DNA from 2 places in the Azotobacter salinestris genome. Region 2 is predicted to be linked to the other one. Evidence: riboswitches for the same ligand, from Rfam matches in the RefSeq annotation. Region 2 holds a riboswitch; the other holds the start of a gene.

Region 1 (3,401 bases), 880 kb from region 2:
GCGCGAAGACGCCGAGGTCCTCGAAGGCGACATGGCGAATGGCGATGGCGGTTTTCATTTCTGTACCGGTTTCATGTTGTGGGTTTGAGAGGCACCCTATGCGATGGGCTCGCAGGCTGTCGAGGCCCGCCACCCATCCCCGCAACAGGAGCTCGAGCATGCACGACGCCATTTCCGACCTCGCCCGTCGCCTGCGCGACTGTAGCCGGCTGGTGCTCTTCACCGGCGCCGGGGTGTCCGCCGAGAGCGGCATCCCGACCTTCCGCGACGCCCAGACCGGGCTCTGGGCGCGCTACAGCCCGGAAGAACTGGCCAGCCCCGAGGGGTTTCGCGCCGATCCGCGCACCGTCTGGGAGTGGTACGCCTGGCGCCGCGAGAAGTGCCTGGCCGCTCAGCCGAACCCGGCACACCTGGCCATCGCCGAGCTGGAGCGGCGGCTGCCCGGGGTCACACTGATCACCCAGAACGTCGACGGCCTGCATCAGCGCGCCGGCAGCGCGGCGCCGCTGGAGCTGCACGGCAACATCCACCGGCTCAAGTGCTTTCGCTGCGAGGCCGACGGCGGCGACTGGCCGGAGACGCTCGACTCCCTGCCGCGCTGCGCCTGCGGCGGTCTGTTGCGCCCTGCGGTGGTCTGGTTCGGCGAGAACCTGCCGTCCGATGTGCTGGCCCGGGCCGGCGAGGCCGGCCTGCAGGCCGAACTGTTCTTCAGCATCGGCACCTCCAGCCTGGTCTATCCGGCCGCCGACCTGCCGTTTTCGGCCAAGCGCTGCGGCGCCTGCGTGGTCGAGATCAACCCGCAGCCGACCCCGCTCAGCCGGTACGCCGATCGCTGCCTGCACGGTGCGGCCGGCAGCGTCCTGCCGCAGTTGCTGACTGCCCTGGAGTCGCTCTGAAAGGGAGCGTATGAGCGCTGTTCATGACGCCGGACGATTCGTTCCATTGTGCGCGGCCGGCGTTTCCACTACCCTGCGCGCCTCGCTTCAGGTGCCTTTCTCTCGAAAGGTGAAACAGGGAAGCCGGTGCGTGCCGCGACGATTCGCGGTGCAAGGCCGGCGCTGCCCCCGCAACGGTAGACGAGTCGCGAAACCGCAGTAAGGCCACTGTGCCCCATGGGCACGGGAAGGCGTGGTTTCGGAGGCCGCCGCATGGCGCTTCACTCGTGAGCCCGGAGACCGGCCTGTCGCGATTTCTGGCGGCGCGGAGAAGGCTGCAGGCAGGTTCTGCCTGAGCGCTTTCCCACCCGCTTTCGCTGATTGCAGGCCGTGCGGGTGGCGCGGCGGAGAACGACCTTGATTCGCAAGCCCTGTTTCGGGCCGGCGGCGTCCGCGCTGCTGGGCCTCTTTTCCCTTTCCCCGGCCCAGGCGGCCGACACCCCCCTGGGCCTCGACGCCACGGTGGTGACCGCCGCACGCAGCGCCCAGACCCTGCGCGACAGCCTCGCCGCGACGAGCCTGATCGAGCGCGACGACATCGAGCGCAGCCAGGCGCAGTCGGTGCCCGAGCTGCTCAAGCGGCTGCCGGGGGTGTCCATCTCCAATAACGGCGGGCCGGGCAAGAATACTTCCGTCTACCTGCGCGGCACCGAGTCCGACCATGTGCTGGTACTGATCGATGGCGTGCGGGTCGGCTCGGTGACCACCGGCACCGCCGCCTGGCAGGATCTGCCGGTGGAGATGATCGAGCGCATCGAGGTGGTCCGTGGGCCGCGCTCCAGCCTGTACGGCTCGGAGGCCATCGGCGGGGTGATCCAGATCTTCACCCGCAAGGGCGGTGACGGCGCGCCCAGGCCGTTCTTCTCCGCCGGCTACGGCACCCACGACACCTACACCGGCAGCGCCGGGGTTTCCGGCGGCAACGCCCACGGCTGGTACAGCCTGGCCCTGAGCAGCGCGGACACCGACGGCATCAACGTGAAGAGCCCCGGCACCAGTGGCTACGAGAACGACGCCGACGGCTACCGCAACCATTCCGCCGCGCTGCGCGCCGGCTGGCGCTTCGACAACGGCCTGGAGCTGGAGGGCACCTTCCTGCGCGCCAAGTCGCACAACGACTACGACCAGGTGAACCGCCGCGGCACCGCCGGCTTTTCCGCCAACGCCGACGGCGAGCAGAACGTGGTCAGCGGCCGCGCCCGCTTCAGCCTGCTGGCGTTCTGGCAGGTCACCCTGCAGGCCGGGCGCAACGAGGACAAGTCCGACACCTACCAGGACGGCAGCTTCTATTCGCGCTTCGACAGCCGCCGCGACAGCGCCAGCTGGCAGAACGACCTGACCCTGGCCGAAGGCCATGTCCTCACCCTGGGCGTCGACTACCAGCGCGAGGAGGTCAACGGCAGCACCGACTACGACGAGGATTCGCGGGAAAACAACGGCGCCTTCGTCCAGTACCTCGGCGAATACGGCCGCCACGACTGGCAGGTGTCCCTGCGCCGCGACAACAACGAGCAGTTCGGCCAGCACGAGACCGGCAACATCGCCTACGGCTACGCCCTGACCGACGCGCTGCGCGCCACCGTCAGCTACGGCAGCGCCTTCAAGGCGCCGACCTTCAACGAGCTGTACTACCCCTTCTACGGCATTCCCGACCTCGACGAGGAGACTTCCCGCAGTCTGGAGATCGGCCTGTCCGGCACGCACGGCTGGGGGCACTGGTCGCTGAACGCCTACCGCACCAAGGTGGACGATCTGATCGTCTACGATTCTTCCATCCAGGGTCCGGCGAACCTCGACGAGGCGCGCATCCGCGGCCTCGAGCTGGTGATCGGCAGCCGCACCTTCGGCTGGGACTGGAGCGCCAACTACAGTCTGCTGGAGCCGGAGAACAGCGGCTCGGGCGCCAACGACGGCAACGAGCTGCCGCGCCGTGCCTCGCAGATGTTCAACCTGGAGCTGGACCGGCGCTTCGGCGACCTCGCCGTTGGCGCCACGCTGCACGCCGAGGGCCGGCGCTACGACGACGTGGCCAACGCCAACGAGCTGTCCGGCTATGCCGACGTGGACCTGCGCGGCGAATACCGCATCACCCCGGAGTGGCGTCTGCAGGCGCGCGTGGCCAACCTGCTGAACGCCGATTACGAGACCGCCCTGGGCTACAACCAGCCAGGACAGGCGGTATACCTTACCGTCCGCTATCAGGCGCTGTGAGGCGCCGCCGGCCGGCGGGCCGGAATCACACAAGGAGAACGCGCATGCTCAACCTGTCCCCTCGCAGCCAACTGATCGTCGGCGTGGCGCTGGCCCTGCTGATGGCCATGACCCGCGGCCAGCACTTCGCCACCCTCAACCTGCCGAGCGCTTCTTGGGCGGTGTTCTTCCTCGCCGGCGTGCTGCTGCGCCCGCGCTGGGTGTTTCCGGCGCTGTTCCTCGAGGCCTCGCTGCTCGATTTCGTCGCCATCGGCT
Region 2 (3,401 bases):
GGATGCGCCACGCCGTCCAGCACGTGATGCAGCTCGCCGGAGCCGTTCTCGAAAAGGCCGCGGGCGATTTCGCTGCGGCCGCTGTCCAGGGCGCGACGCAGCTGGGCGTGCCAGTAGCCGAGCGGTCCCTGTACCATCTCCGCCTGCAGTGCCGCCGGCAAGGTTGCGAACCAGCGGCGGTAATCCTCGGCGCTCAGGCTCTGCACCTGGTCCGCCATGGCCGCCAGGGCGTCGCCCTGTTCCGGCAGGTTGACGCCGCGCGCCTGCAGCAGATCGAGCAGCGCCTCGGGCGAGGCCGGCAGCGGGCCGGTGTCGTAGCCCTCGGCCTTGAGCCGGGTGAGGATCTCGAACAGCGATTGCGGCACGTCGAGGTTGTCCGCGCCGATGTTGTGCCGGCCCGGCGGGTGGTTGTAGTAGACGATGGCCAGGCGCTTGTCGGCGTTGGCCTTCTGCTGCAGGGCGCGCCAGCGCTGGATGCGCGCGGCGAAGGCGTCGAGCTGGTCCGGCAGCGGCGCGGCGACGCCGAAACGGATGCCCGACCGCGGATCCTCCTGGCGCTCATGCCAGGCCGCCAGCACCGTGGCCTGACTGCTGCCCTGCAGTTCGGGCATGGCCAGCTGGTAGTGCACCTTGTCGCGCGCCAGGCCATCGCCGGACAGCTGCCAGCCGGTCTCGTCGCGATCCTCCAGACGCAGGCCCTTGAGCACCGGCACGTTCAACTGCTCGAACAGCCCGGTGACCTCCTCGCGGCCCTCGCCGCCGCCGACCACGAAGTCCTGCAGCACGACGATGGCGGCGAGCGGAGGGTGCCGTCCTTCCTTCAGCCAGCGCACCGCCGCGAGCGAGCCCGGCCCCCAGTCGGCGAACAGGCTGACGCAGGAAAGGCCCTGGCTTTCCAGGCGCTGGCAGAGGGCGTCGTTCAGCTCGCGGTCGCCAGCGCGGTCGGCGCGGCCGTGGTCGATCACGGCGACCAGCGCGTCGCCGGAGTACGTCAGTTCGTCCTCGCCGCGCAGCGCGCCATGCTGCTGGAAGCGCAGCGACGGGCGCGCCTGCACGGCCGGAACCTTCACATCCGGGTCATGGCGGGCCGCCAGCCAGGCCAGCAGGCCGGCGACGTTGTCGATGCCGCCGGCCTGCCAGTAGCTGCGCGCGGCGATCCAGTCGGCTTGGTGCGGATGTTCGGCCTGCTGGCGGGCGATCCAGCCGGCCAGCTCGCCCTGCGGGCGCAGCCGGCCCAGGGCCTCGACCGTCTCGCGCGAACCGAACAGCGGCTGCCCGCGGCTGCGACTGAGCTGCACCAGGGCATGTTCGCTGTGCATGAGGAAGCTGTCCGCCGGCGCGACCTGGCCGAGCAGCGGCCCCAGGCGCTCCACCTCGGCGCCGAACAGACCGACGCCGAGCAGCGCCCGGGCCTCGCCCAGCCAGGCGCGCAGAGCCGGCTCATCGAGTTCGGCAAGTTGTTCCGGAGTGCGTGCGCTGATCCGCCACTGCGGATTGTCTCGCTGGAACTGTGCAACCGCACCGGCGAACTCGGCGGCGCTGTAGCGGGAAACGATGGCGTTCAGTTGCGCTGCCGAAGCCCAGGGAGCGAGCAGCCCGAGCAGCAGAACCAGGCCGAAGCGGCGAAGGAAAAGTAGAGATGGCATGCCCAATTCCGGATCGAAAGGCGGTGGGCACGCGAAACGGACGCAGCATCGGCGGCAAGGCACCGGAACGACCACAGCTGGCGGCCGCATGGCCGCCCACCGCGACCTGCTTCGGAAGAACGGGCTGGTGTCGGGCTCGGCCGTGGAACGGCCCTACCGTTGCGGGGGCAGCGTCAGCATGGACTGACTTCCCATTTACCCCGGACCTTGATCCGGGCACCGCGCTCTCCATGTCGCCGGCCAACGGCCGGCAGGGGCGCCACCTTACGCGGCGGACAGCGCCTGGGCAAGGGCAGCGCCTCAAGGGATACCAGGCTGGAGAGACGGGCATCGGCCAGTGCCAGAAGCGCTGGCAAAGCCGTCCCGCTGGCGGTTTTCCAGGGCCTTTGCTACGGATTATTGGCCGTCCTGCAAGTCCCTGCCTAATCTGACTTTGCGTGGGCGCGTTGCCTCGGCCGATAGCCGGCAGATTTCGAGGTGCCACTCGGAACTGCTCCGCCAGAGCCAGGCAAGGACGGGACAACCATGAGCAGAGAATTCACATTCAACGCAGGGTCCGACTACCTCTCCCAGGACTCCGGGCTGCATCGCCTGACGGTCGAGTTGCTGCAGCAGGCCGACATCCGCATCGGCGGCAACCGGCCCTGGGACATGCAGCTCAAGGCCGGCGGCGTGCCCGAACGGGTCTTCGCCCAGGGCAACCTGGGGCTGGGCGAGGCCTACATGGAGGGTGCCTGGGAGGCGGAGCGGCTGGACGAGTTCTTCTTCCGTCTCCTGCGCACCGGCATCGACCGGCAGGTGAGGCCGGCTCGGCTGGTCTTCCATGCGCTGCGCTCGCGCCTGCTCAACCTGCAGAACCGCCGGCGCGCCTGGAAGGTCGGCGAGACTCATTACGACCTAGGCAACGACTTCTACGAGGCCATGCTCGATACGCGCATGACCTACACCTGCGGCTACTGGAAAAGCGCCACCAACCTGGCCGGGGCCCAGGAGGCCAAGCTCGAGCTGATCTGCCGCAAGCTCGGTCTGGAGCGGGGCATGCGCGTGCTGGACATCGGTTGTGGCTGGGGCAGTTTCATGGGCTATGCCGCGGAGCGATATGGCGTGCAGTGCGTCGGGGTGACGATCTCCCGGGAGCAGCAGGCCTGGGCCCGGGAGCGCTACGCCAGCCTGCCCGTGGAGTTTCGCCTGCAGGACTACCGCGAGATCCAGGGACGCTTCGACCGTATCGTCAGCGTCGGCATGTTCGAGCACGTGGGACGCAAGAACCACCGCCACTTCTTCGAGGTCGCCGCGCGCTGCCTGGCCGATGACGGCCTGCTCCTCCTACATACCATCGGCAAGAACCAACGACACTCGACACCCGATCCGTGGATCGACCGCTATATCTTCCCCAATGGCGACCTGCCCTCCCTCGGACAGATCGGCGATGCGCTGGATGGGCTGTTCGTGCTCGAGGACCTGCACAATTTCGGCGCGGACTACGACAAGACCCTGATGGCCTGGCATGCCAACTTCGAGGCGGCCTGGCCGCGCTTCGCCGCCGAATTGGGCGAACGGTTCCGGCGCATGTGGCGCTACTACCTGCTGTCCTGCGCGGGCGCCTTCCGCGCCCGGGACATCCAGCTCTGGCAGTACGTGTTGTCGAAGAACGGCGTGTCGGGCGGCTATCGGCGCCCGCCGTTCTGAAGCGGAGGGCCCCATGGACGATGATCGCGACGACGACAAGCCCCTGACCTTCCGGCAGATGCTGCA

Evidence for each region. Region 2 has a riboswitch for cobalamin ahead of GCU53_RS00685 (cobaltochelatase subunit CobN). Riboswitches for the same ligand answer to the same signal wherever they lie in the genome.
Region 1: it holds a riboswitch for cobalamin, as region 2 does, so the genes downstream of both, btuB (TonB-dependent vitamin B12 receptor) here and GCU53_RS00685 (cobaltochelatase subunit CobN) in region 2, are expected to answer to the same signal.

What each region holds. Positions count from the first base shown of each region.
Region 1 covers NZ_CP045302.1:967,191-970,591, reverse strand. Annotated here, with positions in the region: gene GCU53_RS04665 (glutamine amidotransferase) at 1-58, opposite strand, end outside; gene GCU53_RS04660 (SIR2 family NAD-dependent protein deacylase) at 159-896, shown strand; cobalamin riboswitch at 969-1,198, shown strand; gene btuB (TonB-dependent vitamin B12 receptor) at 1,293-3,146, shown strand; gene GCU53_RS04650 (hypothetical protein) at 3,191-3,401, shown strand, end outside.
Region 2 covers NZ_CP045302.1:86,217-89,617, reverse strand. Annotated here, with positions in the region: gene GCU53_RS00685 (cobaltochelatase subunit CobN) at 1-1,646, opposite strand, end outside; cobalamin riboswitch at 1,752-1,885, opposite strand; gene cfa (cyclopropane fatty acyl phospholipid synthase) at 2,172-3,335, shown strand; gene GCU53_RS00675 (DUF2970 domain-containing protein) at 3,349-3,401, shown strand, end outside.